One region of the Desulfitobacterium sp. THU1 genome, then DNA from elsewhere that is predicted to be linked to it. Evidence: riboswitches for the same ligand, from Rfam matches in the RefSeq annotation. Region 1 holds a riboswitch; the other holds the start of a gene.

Region 1 (7,425 bases):
GTCCGGCAGTTCCTGCTGCAGTAGCGGCTAGGAATGTTCTTCGGCTTATTTGTTTCTCGGTTATTTTCTGAAGAAGATTTGCCATACACCTTTAACCTCCCCATTAAAATATCTATAGACTAATTCCGTCGATATGGGATGCAAGCTTACCACGATTTAACGACACTGTTCGTACTAATAATAACATTCGAGATTGCAGTGTCTCAACCTTAAATATTATCATTAGTCCGTTGACCAATCGTGAAGCTCTAGGACTTTTGCTAAGTCTATTTTCATTATATAATGGAATTGAGTAAAACAAATGTTCACATGCACAAAGTGTTGATTAGGTATTTGTGCACTGTAACAAACGAAATGATCTTTGGGATAGAATTATATTAAGATATAAGCTAAACTACATCTAGCTAAAATTTCAGTTTACTAAGGGGAACGGGAGGTATGAAGCATTATGGGAAAGAATAATTCAATGCCAAATTACATGCGGAAGCTGCTGAAAACCTCCAGCCAGGGGTTAGACGCTCTCACTTGTGCCGTTGCAGAGGTGTTGAATCATCCTATCCTAGTTTCTGCTCCTGCTTATGAGACCATTTCCACGACGCTTCTTCATCCTGATTTAGACTCTTTTCAGGTTGAGGTAGAAGGAGGTCGAGAGGATAACGAGACCCTATTCCTTTGCACACTATCTACTGACAATTTGCGTCTGGAAGGGGCAGGATGGGCGATCGCTCCGAATGGCAGAGTTCTGGGCTATCTTTTTGTACTATATGATAAAGCCACACCGGACTTTGAGGCTTTTCAAGCCATTATCGAAGCTGCCTTATCCTTATATTCTATCCATCTTCAGAACAAGTTGGAGCTGAAACAGGAAAAACATAAAACAAAGAACGCTTTCTTCTATGATTTGCTCTATGGAAACCTTAAACGCAACGAAGATATGATCACTATGGGCGAGGTATGGGGCTGGGACTTCCGCCGACCGCACACGGTGCTGCTTATAATGGTCCCTGATTTAGAGCCCCATTCTTCTGATTGGCATCTTATGGAGATCCTGCAAAAGATTGTGGATCGGACCTTGATTGATCGATACTATAAAAATCCTGCAACTACTGTGAATCGTAATGAAGTCGTGGCCCTTATCCCAGTGGAGAAGGAAAAAGCAGTGGATCAGAAGCAGGAAATTGCCTCCTTAATCGAATCTATATCGAGTCAATTCAAAGCAGGAGTGCCCAATTACTGGATCGCCTGCGGAGTAGGGCAAACGTACGACCAACCCAATAACCTTTTTCGCAGTTACCAAGAGGCCAAAGTCGCCTACGAGATGGGAAGCCTACTAGGGGTTGCTGTTCCGTTTTTTAGTGATATGGGTTTAGAGCGAATCTTGTATAAACATGACCTTGAGGATTTAAAAGAATACTATCATCATGTCCTGGGGGCCTTGCCTGAGCAGGATGAGGGCGAAGATAATCTGCTTTCTCTCTTAGAGAGCTTTGTGGATAACCAATTCGATATGAATAAGACAGCTGAAGCTACGTTTTTGCATCGGAACACGCTGCGTTACCGCTTGAATAAAGTTGAGGCAATTCTGGGACGTTCTTTAGCAGATATTAATACGCGCTTGGATCTTGCGGCTGTTTTTAAAATCCGTCGTTTGCATAAAGGAAAACTTGATCAAGAAGTATAAAGGCTATCCTACTCTGGGAATACTCCTTCGCTTATGCTCAGGATGACAACGTATTTGGGCTATGTCATACTGAACGCAGTGAAGTATCTTGCCCTATACTATTTTTATCCAACAAAGGCAGGTGCTCGGTATGCCAACGTTTCGTAATACGTGTCCGCGTCATTGCTATAGTTCCTGTAGCATGATTTCCCATATGAGCGGGGGTAAGCTGACGCGAGTCGTTGGCGACTCCGAGCACGGCTATACTCGGGGGAGGCTCTGTGCTAAGGGCTATTCCCTGATTCAATATACCTTGGATGAGTATCGTTTGAAGTACCCGCTGCGACAGGTAAGGCGGGGATCAGGGGAGTGGCGAAGGATCTCTTGGGACCAAGCCTATGAGATGATCGCTGCGAAAATGCTTGAACTGAATGACCGCTACGGTTCCAACCTGGGCTTAGGGTATTATAAAGGCAATGGCAATGCCGGACTCCTGCATCATGCCGTGGAAGGAATGTTCGCGAGTTTGGGTCCTCATACCCGACCCGTAGGAGATATGTGTTCCGCAACGGGGGAAACCGCACTTCGTGAGACCCTAGGCGAGCTTAGCGGTCCTGACCCAGAAGACATGAGCAATGCCGGTCTGATCGTGATCTGGGGAGCCAACCCGGCCAATACGAATATTAACCAGATGAAATTCATCTATGAAGCACGGGAAAAGGGAACCCCGCTGGTGGTGATCGACCCGCTCCTGACCCATACAGCGGATAGAGCGGATTATTATATTCAGATCAAGCCAGGCACCGATAGGTGGCTGGCATGGGGTATAGCCAAACGACTCATCGAGAGTGGTCAGATCGATCATGAGTTCCTTGAGCAAGTGACTCAAGGCTTTGAGGAATATAGGGAAGGACTTGAGAAGATTACCCTTGATGAAGTCTGTTCACAGACGGGAGTTCCTTTAGCGGTCCTTGAAGACCTGGTTGAGCTCTATGCTCACTTTCGCCCCGTCGCCAATTGGCTCGGCTTCGGCATGCAACGTTATCGTCAGGGAGGGGAATCGGTCAAAGCCGTGAGTGCGCTTGCCGCTTTGACAGGGAGCTATAACTCACTCGGGGGTGGGGTGTATTTTCTCCATCGCCCTCAGGAGGAATATCCCCAATCCTTAGCAAAGCATGAGGGGGTTCCACATCCCTTAGTCCCTGCTTCTCGTGAGGTTCCTGTCAACGATTACCCACGTAGCGCGATGAAACTTCAGGATCCGCCCCTTAAAATGCTTTGGCTATCCTGTGGCAATCCTTTAGCCCAAGATTATAATCTTCGAGCCTGGCGTGATTTGTTTCAGCAGATGGAGCTGATTGTCACGGTGGATCTTTACCTGAATCGCACCGCTCGACAGTCTGACCTTGTCCTGCCAGCTGCCTCCTTCTTTGAGGAAGAAGACTTGCATGTAAGCTTTTGGCACAACTGGCTTTCCCTTAACCAAAAGGTATTACCTGCTTTCTATGAAGCGAAGAGTGATTTACAAATTGCTAGGGAATTAACGGTTAAGCTCAATGAACTCCAACCTGGGTTCTCAAATTTTCCCTCTGAAAAGACACCCTGGGATTGGATCGAAGGGGAGTTATCCCCGGAGGTTAGAGAACTTTATGACTTAGAGGACCCTGTTGATCTTAAGAAGCGTTCCTACAAAAGAAGGAAGGAAACTACAAGAGGAAAGGAAGCGCCCTCCGCCCAATGGATATACAATTTCCCCACATTTTTGCCGCACCTGTTTGCTAAAAACCACATCTCTGGCCAAGACGCAGAGTCCTCTCTGATGACTTCCGCGCCGGCGCTGTTTCCCTATAATCTGCTTACCCCCCAATCCTTGCTTAAGTTCCATACCCAATATGAAACGTTAACCTGGCTCAATCCGGAGGGAACGGAGGAGCCCATCATCGAACTGGCGGAGGAGATTGCCCGTCAGCATAATATCCGTGAGGATTCTTGGGTTGAGATCTATAATGAGACTGGATCGATAAGTGGTCGAGCTAAGATTAACCCTGATCTTCCGGAGAATGTCATCCTCGTGGAGCAAAGTGATCGCTATCCTATTAATAGTTTGATCAGTGGCCAAGGACAAGAGGGGGAGAGTATTCCGTATTTTGATTGCAAAGTCAACATCAGGAGGGGGAGAAAAGATGTTTAAAAGAAAGGGCTTCCTCTTTAATGCCAACCTTTGCATCGGCTGCCGTGCTTGTGAGATGGCCTGCCGCAATGAAAACCATACCCCTGCTAATATCCACTGGCGACATGTTAAGGAAATCGATGTGGGGACATACCTATCTATGGCCTGTAACCACTGCGATAGTCCAGAGTGCTTTCGCGTCTGTCCTAAGCATGCCTTTAATAAGCGAAAAGATGGGATTGTGGAGATCGACACTTCCCTTTGCAACGGTTGCCGCATCTGTGTCAAGGCTTGTCCTTATGATGCTCCCCAGTACAATATAAATACCAATAAAGTGACCCGCTGTCAGATGTGCTATCCCCGTCAGGACTATGGGCTACCCCCAGCCTGTGTGGAGGCATGCACCACGGGTGCCTTGACAACCATAGACCTCAATGACCCTCAGCAACCGGAGACAGTGCGAGTGATTCCGGGGTTTGCTGATATTCGGTTAACAAAGCCTTCGATTCGCTTTTATCCACCGCGGCCGAAGAAGAGATATTTTCTTAAGAAGAATTCTTGAGTAAATGGGACTCCTTAGACTGGGTTTGCAATTTTTAGCTACTGTGCTTATAATACAATATAAAGTTAATAGGACTGGATGAAGTTCTCAGGAGTGCATGGGTGTTAAGCCGATGGTAAACTGGAAATGGACAGAACTCTGGAGAGTTCCGCAAGGACGCCGAAGGGGCAAGACAGTTGATATGCTGTCCAATCTCTCAGGCAAAAGGACAGAGGAAGAGCATTTTGAGCGTTTTGGACTACGATTCTTTACAATGGATGGTGCCGGCTCAGATGAATTCTTTTTGCTCACCAGAGTCAAACTTTTAGTTGACTCTTTTTTATTGTCCAAATTGGGAAGCATACAAAGAGTATTAAGTAAGAAAAAGGGGTAAGGAAAATGAGCTTAGAAAGTACTAAGGAAACCTCCAACCGCGTGATCATCTCCATTCTCGGCAAGGATCAGATCGGTATTATCGCTTGGTTGACCGGGCGTTTAGCTGAAAAATCCATCAATATCTTAGATCTTAGCCAAACGATTCTCCAGGGCTTTTTTACCATGATTATGATTGTCGACGTTACTCGAGCAATCGAGTCCTTAGGGGATCTCACGAAGCAGCTGCAGAGTGAGGGCGAAGCCCGTGGCTTAAAAGTTAATGTTCAGCATGAAGACATTTTTGAATTCATGCATCGGGTTTAAGGGGGTAAAACGATGAAAATGCATATCGCTCCCCACGAAATACTACAAACCATTGAGATGGTAGAGAATGAGAACCTCGATATCCGCACAATCACCATGGGTATTAGCTTGTTGGATTGTGCCGGAGATGATATTCGGCGCGTGGAACAAAAGATTTATGATAAAATCACTCAGCAAGCGGAGCATCTCGTGAGTGTAGGGGAAAGTCTATCCGCTCGCTATGGGATTCCCATCGTCAACAAACGGGTTTCCGTAACGCCGATCGCTCTTCTCGGCTCAAGCTTTAACCCGGAGGAAATGGTGCGCTTAGCTAAAGCCCTGGACCGAGCGGCAGAGGTGGTGGGCATCAATTTTTTGGGAGGCTTTTCGGCTTTAGTTCAAAAGGGCCTAACCAAAGGAGATCGGGCCCTCATCGCAGCTATTCCTCAAGCCTTAGCAGAAACGAATCGGGTTTGCTCCTCGGTGAATATCGGTTCTACGAAGACCGGGATCAATATGGATGCGGTCTTAACCATGGGAGAAGTCATTCTTGAATGTGCTCGCCGCACCGCGGACCAAGATGGTATTGCCGCTGCTAAGCTGGTTGTCTTTTGCAATGCACCGGAAGATAACCCCTTCATGGCCGGATCCTTTCATGGGGTAGGCGAACCGGAAACGGTGATCAACGTAGGGGTCAGTGGGCCCGGCGTGGTGGCTCATGCGGTCAAGAAGAGCCCGGATGCGGATTTAGGAGAAATAGCGAACCTGATTAAGCGCACAGCCTTTAAGATTACGCGTATGGGTGAACTCATTGGTCGTGAGGCATCCAAGGCTCTAAATGTGCCCTTTGGGATTGTGGATCTTTCCTTAGCTCCCACCCCAGCGGTGGGGGATAGTGTGGCAGAAATCTTAGAGAACATGGGGCTGGAGCGGTGCGGAGCTCACGGAACCACTGCTGCCTTGGCCTTACTCAATGACGCCGTGAAAAAGGGCGGCGCCATGGCCTCCTCCCATGTGGGGGGGTTGAGCGGAGCTTTTATTCCTGTCTCGGAAGATGCGGGCATGATCCGCGCGGTAGAGGAAGGAGCTTTGAGCATTGAAAAGCTAGAGGCTATGACATGTGTCTGCTCCGTGGGCTTGGATATGATAGCTATTCCCGGGGATGTCGAACCGGAGACGATCGCTGGTATTATCGCCGATGAGGCAGCTATCGGTATGATTAATAAGAAGACAACTGCGGTACGGGTCATTCCGGCCATCGGCAAAAAGGTCGGCGAACGGGTAGAATTCGGGGGACTTCTGGGTGGAGCTCCGGTGATTAAGCTAAATCCCTTTTCTTCCCGGGAGTTTATTCGTAGAGGCGGCAGAATTCCAGCGCCGATCACGAGTCTGTCGAATTAAGTGAAGAGGACAGAGGACATTAGAAAGCCCCTTTTTCCACAAACAAATACTGCATATAAGCTTCTCTTACTTTTCCGTAAAGTAGCCTTGATATTGGAGCGCTTTGCTGAGCACAGGTAATAAGCTCACTAGTATTTAATTCCTGGATGTAGCCCATGTTCACGATGCAGGAACGGTGCACCTTAATAAATTCTTCACGGCTCAGTAGCTCAGGCTCAAAGTCCGAGAGAGAACCGTAGAATTCTTTGACACTGCCATCTGTTATGTGAAAATATAGTTTCTTATTAATGACCTCTAAAAACTCTAGTTTACTAAAGGGAATGCGTACCATTCCGGAAGCAGCTTTAATATGTAAGGCAGCTTCTTTTTTTTGTGAATCCAAAAAAAAACTATCTAAAACAGGGAAGAGCTTTTCTGGAGCACAGGGTTTGAGAAGATAGTAAAAAGCGTCAACAGCATAGCTTTCTATTGCAAATTCAGGTGAAGAGGTCAAGAAGATAATTTTCACCCCACTATCAAATTCCCTAATTTCATGTGCGGCCTCCATACCGTTTAAACCAGGCATTAGTATATCAAGGAGTAGGACATCATAGATATCGTTGCGCATGGTTTCTAAAAGCTCTATGGCATTGGAGAAAGTAACATATTTCATAGAAGCTTTCTTCTCAGCCTGGTATTTTTTTACTAAATTAGTAAGGCGGGTAAGTTCTTGTACATCATCATCACAAATGGCAATTCTCAGCACAGCAGCTAGGCCTCCTAATGTTAATAATAATCCAAGTCTATCTTATCATAAAAATAGGAAATTGTTAGAAACTTTGTTCAATTTTTCAGGGCGGAAAAACTACATTTCACGCCCTAAATATTTCTTTGAAGTTATTTTTGCTATGCTCGTATTGAGGTATTTACGCTAAGTATATTTATGAAGGAGGGCTTTTTTTGCTAAAATCATTGATAATCTTAGGCATCATTGTG
Region 2 (7,425 bases), on a different contig from region 1:
AACTGAGGAAATGCCAAAGGTTAATCCCCAATGGATGGATGCAGTTTTGGAAAAGAAATGGGATACTCTATTGGCTGTGCGTTCAGAAGCAACGAAGGCCCTCGAAAAGGCTCGTCAAGATAAGCTGATTAACCACTCGTTGACAGCTCGAGTCGAGATTTACCCGAATGCAGAACTCGAAGCATTCTTGAAGGCTATTCCGAACTTGGCGGAGATTTTTATTGTCTCTGAGGTTTATGTACACCAAGCAGGAGAGGGAAAACCAGAAGGAATCACCATGGCGGAATCCATTGAAGGGCTTGGCATCGCAGTGGGCTCGGCGGCCGGTGATAAATGTGAACGTTGTTGGATTTATGATGCTAAAGTGGGTCAAGATCAAGACCATCCGAGTCTATGCCCAAGATGTGCATCGGTGGTAAGCCGCCTCTAGAACTTAGATAAATAATTGGTTGTTATTTAGAAAGACTTCTTGGAACTTTACCAGGCAAGTCTTTTCTCTTTTATTTAATACCCAAAATAATACCCAAATTAGAGTAATAGGTCACAATTTATTCCTTAAATCATTGGACAATTATTAGATAAGTGAGTATTATAAAAATAATAGGAAAATTGCGCGTTTTATAATTTTTTCGGCCCCTTAAGGAGTTGACACTAAGACGCACAGCAGAGGTAGGAGAGAGGATTATGAAAAAAGTCACGGAGAATCTGGCCAACCGAATTGTTGATTTGATTTACTCGGAAAGTGGATACCACGGCATCGTCTGTGACCCCCATGGCATTATTATTGCTGATTCAGCAAGGCTACGGGTAGGCGTTTTACATGCGGGCGCTCAGCGCATTATGAGTACTCCAATCAACGAAATCAAGATTACAGCGGAAGATGAAGCCAATGGTTCAGGACAGATCCGCGAGGGCTTGAATCTTGCTATTTTTTTAGAAGAAGAAAAGGTGGGAACCTTTGGAGTTGCCGGACCCCTCGCCATCGTGACTCCTGTGGCTAAGGTTGCTGCTGCCATGGTTGCTTATTTGCTACGTGATGAAGAGCTTAAGGAAATTCTTAAGAAGCATGTCGATCATATAGGAGAGTCTATCGAGCAGGCTGCCGGAGCACTGGAAGAAATGGCTGCCTCTTCTGAAGAGGTTGCCAGTGTGAGCCAGACTGTCGCTACTGTCGCCCAAGAGGCTAAGCAGCAAGTAAAGGCTACAGAAGGGGTCACTGAATTTATTCGTCGTGTGTCGAAGCAAACGAATCTCTTGGGCCTTAATGCAGCAATTGAGGCGGCTCGAGCTGGTGAGTTGGGTAAAGGGTTTTCAGTGGTTGCCGGTGAGGTCCGGAAGCTAGCCGAGGAAAGCAATCGTTCAGCTAATGAGATCAATGACCTTCTGATGAAGTTTCAAGAAACCATGGAAGAAATCGTTAAGGGTGTATTTCAAAACAATGTGATTGCCCAAGAACAAGCAAAAGCTACTCAAGAAATAGCGATGATGGTTCAAGAATTGCAACACGTGGGCAATGATTTGAACGGTATCGCTCACAAGCTTTAAGGGGCAGTACATCGTTAGTTTTGCATAATGAATTTTACATAATTAATTATTAGAATCTTAGGGCAATAGTCTAGACGAATCTCAGTTTCCTGACTATAATTAAAGCAGATAATTGTATAGGTTTCGAATGATTCTAGCGGGAGAGACTCATGTGTTGAGCGCCGAAGGAGAAACGGCCAGAATGTCGCACTATTCTGGGGGAAACTCTCAGGCAAAAGTACTGCTGGAAGACGAAACTCTGGAGAGCTTCTCAGATGAGAACACCAAAGGGGTAGCCGCTAGGTAATCTCTCAGGTTAAAGGGACAGAGGTAACGCGACGCGTTATTCCCTCTGTTTTTTTATTTATTTTCATCTTTTTAGCTGAATTAGTAAATACTCATATTTTAGGAGGTGGTTGAAGTGGCAGAACTCAAAAGAACTCCGCTCTATGAAGAACATCAAAGGTTGGGAGCCAAGCTCATCGATTTTGGCGGTTGGGAAATGCCCGTTCAGTATGCAGGAGTTATTGAAGAACACAAGGCAGTACGCAATCAGGCAGGACTTTTTGACGTCTCTCATATGGGTGAAGTAGAGGTCAAGGGTCAGGATGCTCTAGCATTTATTCAATACATACTCACCAATGATCTATCCCACCTGAAGGATGGACAAATTCAATATTCCCCCATGTGCTACCCGGATGGAGGAATCGTCGATGACCTGCTCGTATATCGAATGCGTGAGGGCCATTATTTAATTGTCGTCAATGCCTCTAATACGGATAAAGATTTTGCCTGGATGCAGGAGCAAACCAAGAATTTTGCGGTGAAGCTGGAGAATCGTTCCCAAGAGTATGCGCAATTGGCCTTACAAGGTCCCCAAGCAGAGAGAATTCTCCAAAAGCTGACAGATCTAGATTTGCAAGAAATCAAGTATTACTGGTTCAAGCAAGGGGAAGTGGATGGCGTGCCTTGTCTGGTTTCACGGACGGGGTATACCGGGGAAGATGGGTTTGAAATTTATCTATCTCCTGAACAGGCACCGCAAATGTGGCGGAGAATCTTAGAAGCGGGAAGTGAAGTGGGTGTGCAGCCCATCGGACTCGGGGCTCGCGATACGCTGCGTTTTGAGGCTCGCTTACCCCTATATGGCAATGAATTGGGTCCAGATATTACTCCTTTGGAGGCAGGACTTGGCTTCTTTGTGAAGTTGGCTAAAGAAGATTTCATCGGCAGGGAGGTCCTTTTGGCTCAGAAGGAAAAAGGGGTGCCCCGTAAGCTCGTCGGTCTGGAAATGATCGAGAGGGGAATTGCTCGTTCCCACTATCCCCTTCAGAGGGAGGGTAAAGAAATTGGGTTTATTACTTCAGGCTCTTTTTCTCCAACCTTAAATAAAAACATTGCTTTAGGTCTCATTCCCGCGGAGTATGCCCAACTAGGAGAAACACTCGATGTTATGATTCGGGGCAAAGCAGTCAAGGCTCAGATTGTGCCTTCTCAGTTCTATAAGCGGCCCCACTGATGAATGAGAATATTTTCTGGGTCGAGTAGCTTATCCACTCCGTGGATAAGTCAGCTAGGGCTTCTGTTCATTCTTCACACAAGCCGAGTTTCCTATAACGCCCTTCCGCGCTAAAGAAAGCTTGGCTTATGGCGAGTGAAGCGAGGCAGAAGCCTTAGCTGCCTTTTACACAGTGAAATCGCTCTCACCGGTATGTTAAGCTACGCTCATGGGTCACTTTTTCTCAGAGTAGTAATAACAGATGCAAGTATTGGGGACTGTAGTCCCACATAATTAAGGAGGATGATCATATGAATCCAGTGGAATTAAAGTACAGCAAATCTCATGAGTGGACTAGGGTAGAAGGAGATACAGTAGTTTTAGGAATTACCCAACATGCCCAAGAAAGCTTGGGAGATGTAGTATTTGTTGAGTTACCGGAGGTCGATACGACCGTGGTAGCAGGGCAAGCTTATGGAACAGTGGAATCTGTGAAGGCGGTATCGGATATTATCTCCTCTGTCGGGGGCAAGGTCATCGAATTCAATCAAGAGGCCCTGGATTCTCCCGAGCTACTGAACAACGATCCCTATGGAGAGGGTTGGTTAGTTAAAGTAGAAGTTGATGACTTAAAGGATTTAGATGGATTAATGTCTGCCGCCGAATATGAAGCGTTTCTCGCGGAGGAGGGCCATTAATATGAATTATGTGCCGAACACAGTGGACCAGCAAGAACAGATCCTGGCCCGAATAGGAGTCAACTCGATTGAAGAGCTTTTTGCGGATATCCCAGAAAGCGTTCGGCGCCAAGCTCAATTAAAGATTCGGCAAGGCATGTCTGAATATGAATTGGTGAAATCAATTCAAGGACTTGCTGCCCAAAATACTACGGTCGAAGAGTATGATTCTTATCTGGGAGCAGGGGCCTATGAGCATTTCATCCCCAGTTATGTAGACCAACTTCTGCTCCGCTCGGAGTTTTATACGGCCTATACTCCGTATCAACCGGAGATTAGCCAAGGGACCCTGCAAGCGATCTATGAGTTTCAGACTCTTGTCTGCGAATTGACGGGCATGGACGGGGCCAATGCTTCCATGTATGATGGAGCATCTGCTTTAGCTGAAGCAGCCCTGATGGCTTGCGATGCTACCCGTCGCAAGAAAGTGCTTGTGCCGCAAACACTTCATCCGGAATATCGAGAAGTACTCCAAACCTATCTGCTTCCTCGCGGTGTGGAAGTTGAGTCTATTCCCTCCACCAACGGCGTCATTAACCTCGACGCATTAGAAGGCGCGCTTAATCAAGAGGTGGGAGCAGTCTTGTTGCAAAGCCCAAATTTCTTTGGGGTTATTGAACAAGCTGAGGAGATTGGCAAGTTAGCACACGCCAAGGGGGCGCTACTGGTCATGGCGGTGAACCCAGTATCCTTAGGATTGCTTAAATCTCCTGGCGAGCTCGGTGCGGATATCGTGGTGGGAGAAGGACAGCCCTTTGGCAATCCTTTGAATTTCGGTGGTCCCTATCTTGGTTTCTTAGCATGTCGTGAAAAATACATACGGCGGATGCCGGGGCGGATTGTCGGAGCCACTAAGGATAAAAACGGCAAGAAGGGTTATGTACTCACCTTGCAGGCTAGGGAACAGCATATTCGTAGAGAGAAGGCAGCGTCAAATATCTGTTCAAATGAGGCCCTTTGTGCCCTTGCGTTTACCATTCACCTCTCGGGATTAGGTAAAAAGGGGCTCAAGGAGATGGCCCACCTTAATCTGCAAAAAGCCCATTATGCGGCTCAAGAGATTGGGAAGCTCCCCGGAATGTCCCTAGCGTTTAGCAGTCCGTTTTTTAACGAGTTTGTGATCAAAACCCAAATCAGTCCTCAGAGAGTCAATGAACACCTTTTACAGCATAAGATCATCGGCGGTCTCGATTTATCCCGTTTCGACCCGGAACTGAATCAGCATCTTCTTTTCTGCGTCACAGAGACCAAGAGCAAGGAAGATATCGATCGGCTAGTGGCCAGAATGGGGGAGATACAATGAAAGCACTAGAACCGCTTATTTTTGACCTGAGCCAAGAGGGCAGGACAGGAGTTAGTTTGCCCCCCTGTGATGTTCCGGAGGTCTCCTTAGAGACCCTAGTTCCAAGAGAATTCTTGAGAGAGAAGGAAGCGGAGCTCCCCGAAGTCTCGGAAGTGGACGTGGTCCGTCACTTCACCAGACTGTCCACCTTTAACCATGGGGTGGATACAGGCTTCTATCCCTTAGGCTCCTGCACTATGAAGTATAATCCCAAGGTTAATGAAAGACTGGCACGTCTGCCGGGCTTTAGTCAGATTCATCCCTATCAACCGGAAGCCTTAGTTCAAGGTGCTCTGGGTTTGATGGTTGAACTTCAAGAGGATCTGGCGGAGATTACGGGTATGGATGCCTTTACCCTCCAGCCGGCTGCTGGCGCTCATGGTGAAATGACGGGAATTCTCATCATAAAAGCCTACCATGAGCAACAGGGGGATTTTAAGCGAACGAAGGTTATTGTACCGGACTCTGCCCATGGAACGAATCCCGCGACAGCGGCCATGGCGGGCTTTGAGATTGTGCAAGTACCTAGTAATGAACGTGGCGGGGTGGATATTGAGGCCTTGCGCCAAGCGGCCAATGAGGAAGTAGCGGCCTTAATGCTGACTAATCCGAACACCCTAGGTCTTTTTGATGAGAATATCTTAGAGATCGCTAAGATAATCCACGATGTGGGTGGTCTAATTTACTACGATGGGGCCAATGCCAATGCAATTATGGGGATTGCCCGTCCTGGAGATATGGGCTTTGATGTGGTCCATATCAATCTTCACAAAACCTTCTCTACTCCACACGGTGGAGGCGGTCCGGGGTCAGGACCTGTAGGAGTCAAAGAGTTTCTCGCACCCTATTTGCCGAAGCCTGTGGCAGTGCGCACGAGCGATGGGAAATTCACCCTCGACGCAGATCGTCCTCTTTCTATTGGACGGGTCAGAGCTTTCCAAGCTAATTTTGGGGTATTGGTTAGGGCCTATGCTTATATCAGGGCTCTAGGGGGAGAAGGGTTGACTGCTGCGTCTCAAAATGCTGTCCTCAATGCCAATTTCCTAATGAGCATCTTAAAAGAGCACTATCATCTGCCCTATGACCGAATCTGCATGCACGAGTTTATTATTACTCCGCAAAATCTCAAAGGATACGGTGTTCATACTTTGGATATCGCCAAACGACTTTTGGATTATGGCTATCATCCGCCCACGATTTACTTCCCACTCATCGTGGAAGAGGCGATGATGCTTGAACCTACGGAAACGGAAAGCATGGAAACCCTTGAACAATTTGCTCAGGTCATGATAAAAATTGCTGCCGAAGTTCAAGATGATGTAGAAATGGTGAAAAACGCTCCCCATCATACGTTGGTCACTCGCTTGGATGAGACAGGCGCAGCCAGAAAACCCGATCTCCGTTGGCGAAAAGTTGAAGATTGAGCAGTATTGAATTGCAATTTTAAAGAAGCAATTTTCTGATGCAGATTTTTAGCGAAATATGGAGTATAATTATAAGTTGTAGATTAGCATAGAGATAGCGTCTAGAAACTTTAACCAGGAGGTCATGTTCATGAAAACCTTTCAAGTACCCGTCGGAATTTCTAACCGTCACATTCATCTCTCTGAGGAACATATCGGTATCCTTTTTGGTGCCGGACACCAACTCACTCGGACAAAGGATCTATCTCAACCGGGTCAATTTGCCTGTGAAGAGACTGTAACCTTAGTAGGACCTAAAGGTTCGATGCCCGGTGTGCGTGTGTTAGGACCTGCTCGTAAAGCCACCCAAGTGGAGCTTGCAGCTACAGATACCTTTAAGATTGGGGTAAAACCCCCGGTTCGTGATTCGGGAGATATTGCAGGCAGCCCTGGATTGGAAGTAGTCGGCCCCGCCGGAAAAGTCCAAGTTGAGGCTGGAACGATTATTGCAGCTCGTCATATTCATATGACACCGGAAGATGCTGAAAAATATGGCGTGAAAGATGGGGACCATGTTAAGGTTCAAGTGAATGGACCACGGGCAGGAGTTTTTGAACGCGTTCTGATCCGGGTAAGCCCTAATTATGCCTTAGATATGCATGTGGATACAGACGAAGGCAATGCCTTTGGCTTAAGAAATGGAGATTTGCTGGACGTCATTGTCGGTTAATCCTTTCGCTTTACAATATCTAAAAATAGAAAGATAAGAAAACCTGAAATATTCACGGATAAGAGCTACGGTGTTTGATCAAGAGCACCGTAGCTTTTTTATGCTTTTGACTTCGCCTTAAAATTGCTCTATTCCATAAAAATGGTGTATGATATAAAGTGATTTAGACCGTGAGGGGGATACCAATGCCT

Evidence for each region. A riboswitch is a leader RNA that binds a small molecule or an ion and turns the genes downstream of it on or off. The one in region 1 is predicted to bind glycine.
Region 2: another riboswitch for glycine. It lies ahead of gcvT (glycine cleavage system aminomethyltransferase GcvT); the one in region 1 lies ahead of AAC978_RS10950 (ACT domain-containing protein).

What each region holds. Positions count from the first base shown of each region.
Region 1 is NZ_JBBWUA010000012.1:53,475-60,899, reverse strand. It holds gene AAC978_RS10970 (molybdopterin-dependent oxidoreductase) at 1-85, opposite strand, end outside; gene AAC978_RS10965 (PucR family transcriptional regulator) at 449-1,681, shown strand; gene AAC978_RS10960 (molybdopterin-dependent oxidoreductase) at 1,812-3,851, shown strand; gene AAC978_RS10955 (4Fe-4S dicluster domain-containing protein) at 3,844-4,392, shown strand; glycine riboswitch at 4,521-4,614, shown strand; gene AAC978_RS10950 (ACT domain-containing protein) at 4,771-5,070, shown strand; gene AAC978_RS10945 (PFL family protein) at 5,083-6,450, shown strand; gene AAC978_RS10940 (LytR/AlgR family response regulator transcription factor) at 6,470-7,195, opposite strand; gene AAC978_RS10935 (LemA family protein) at 7,390-7,425, shown strand, end outside.
Region 2 is NZ_JBBWUA010000002.1:234,956-242,380, reverse strand. It holds gene ileS (isoleucine--tRNA ligase) at 1-430, shown strand, start outside; gene AAC978_RS03405 (methyl-accepting chemotaxis protein) at 685-1,545, shown strand; glycine riboswitch at 1,673-1,778, shown strand; glycine riboswitch at 1,780-1,856, shown strand; gene gcvT (glycine cleavage system aminomethyltransferase GcvT) at 1,946-3,043, shown strand; gene gcvH (glycine cleavage system protein GcvH) at 3,334-3,720, shown strand; gene gcvPA (aminomethyl-transferring glycine dehydrogenase subunit GcvPA) at 3,722-5,062, shown strand; gene gcvPB (aminomethyl-transferring glycine dehydrogenase subunit GcvPB) at 5,059-6,525, shown strand; gene AAC978_RS03380 (phosphate propanoyltransferase) at 6,656-7,234, shown strand; gene AAC978_RS03375 (BaiN/RdsA family NAD(P)/FAD-dependent oxidoreductase) at 7,420-7,425, shown strand, end outside.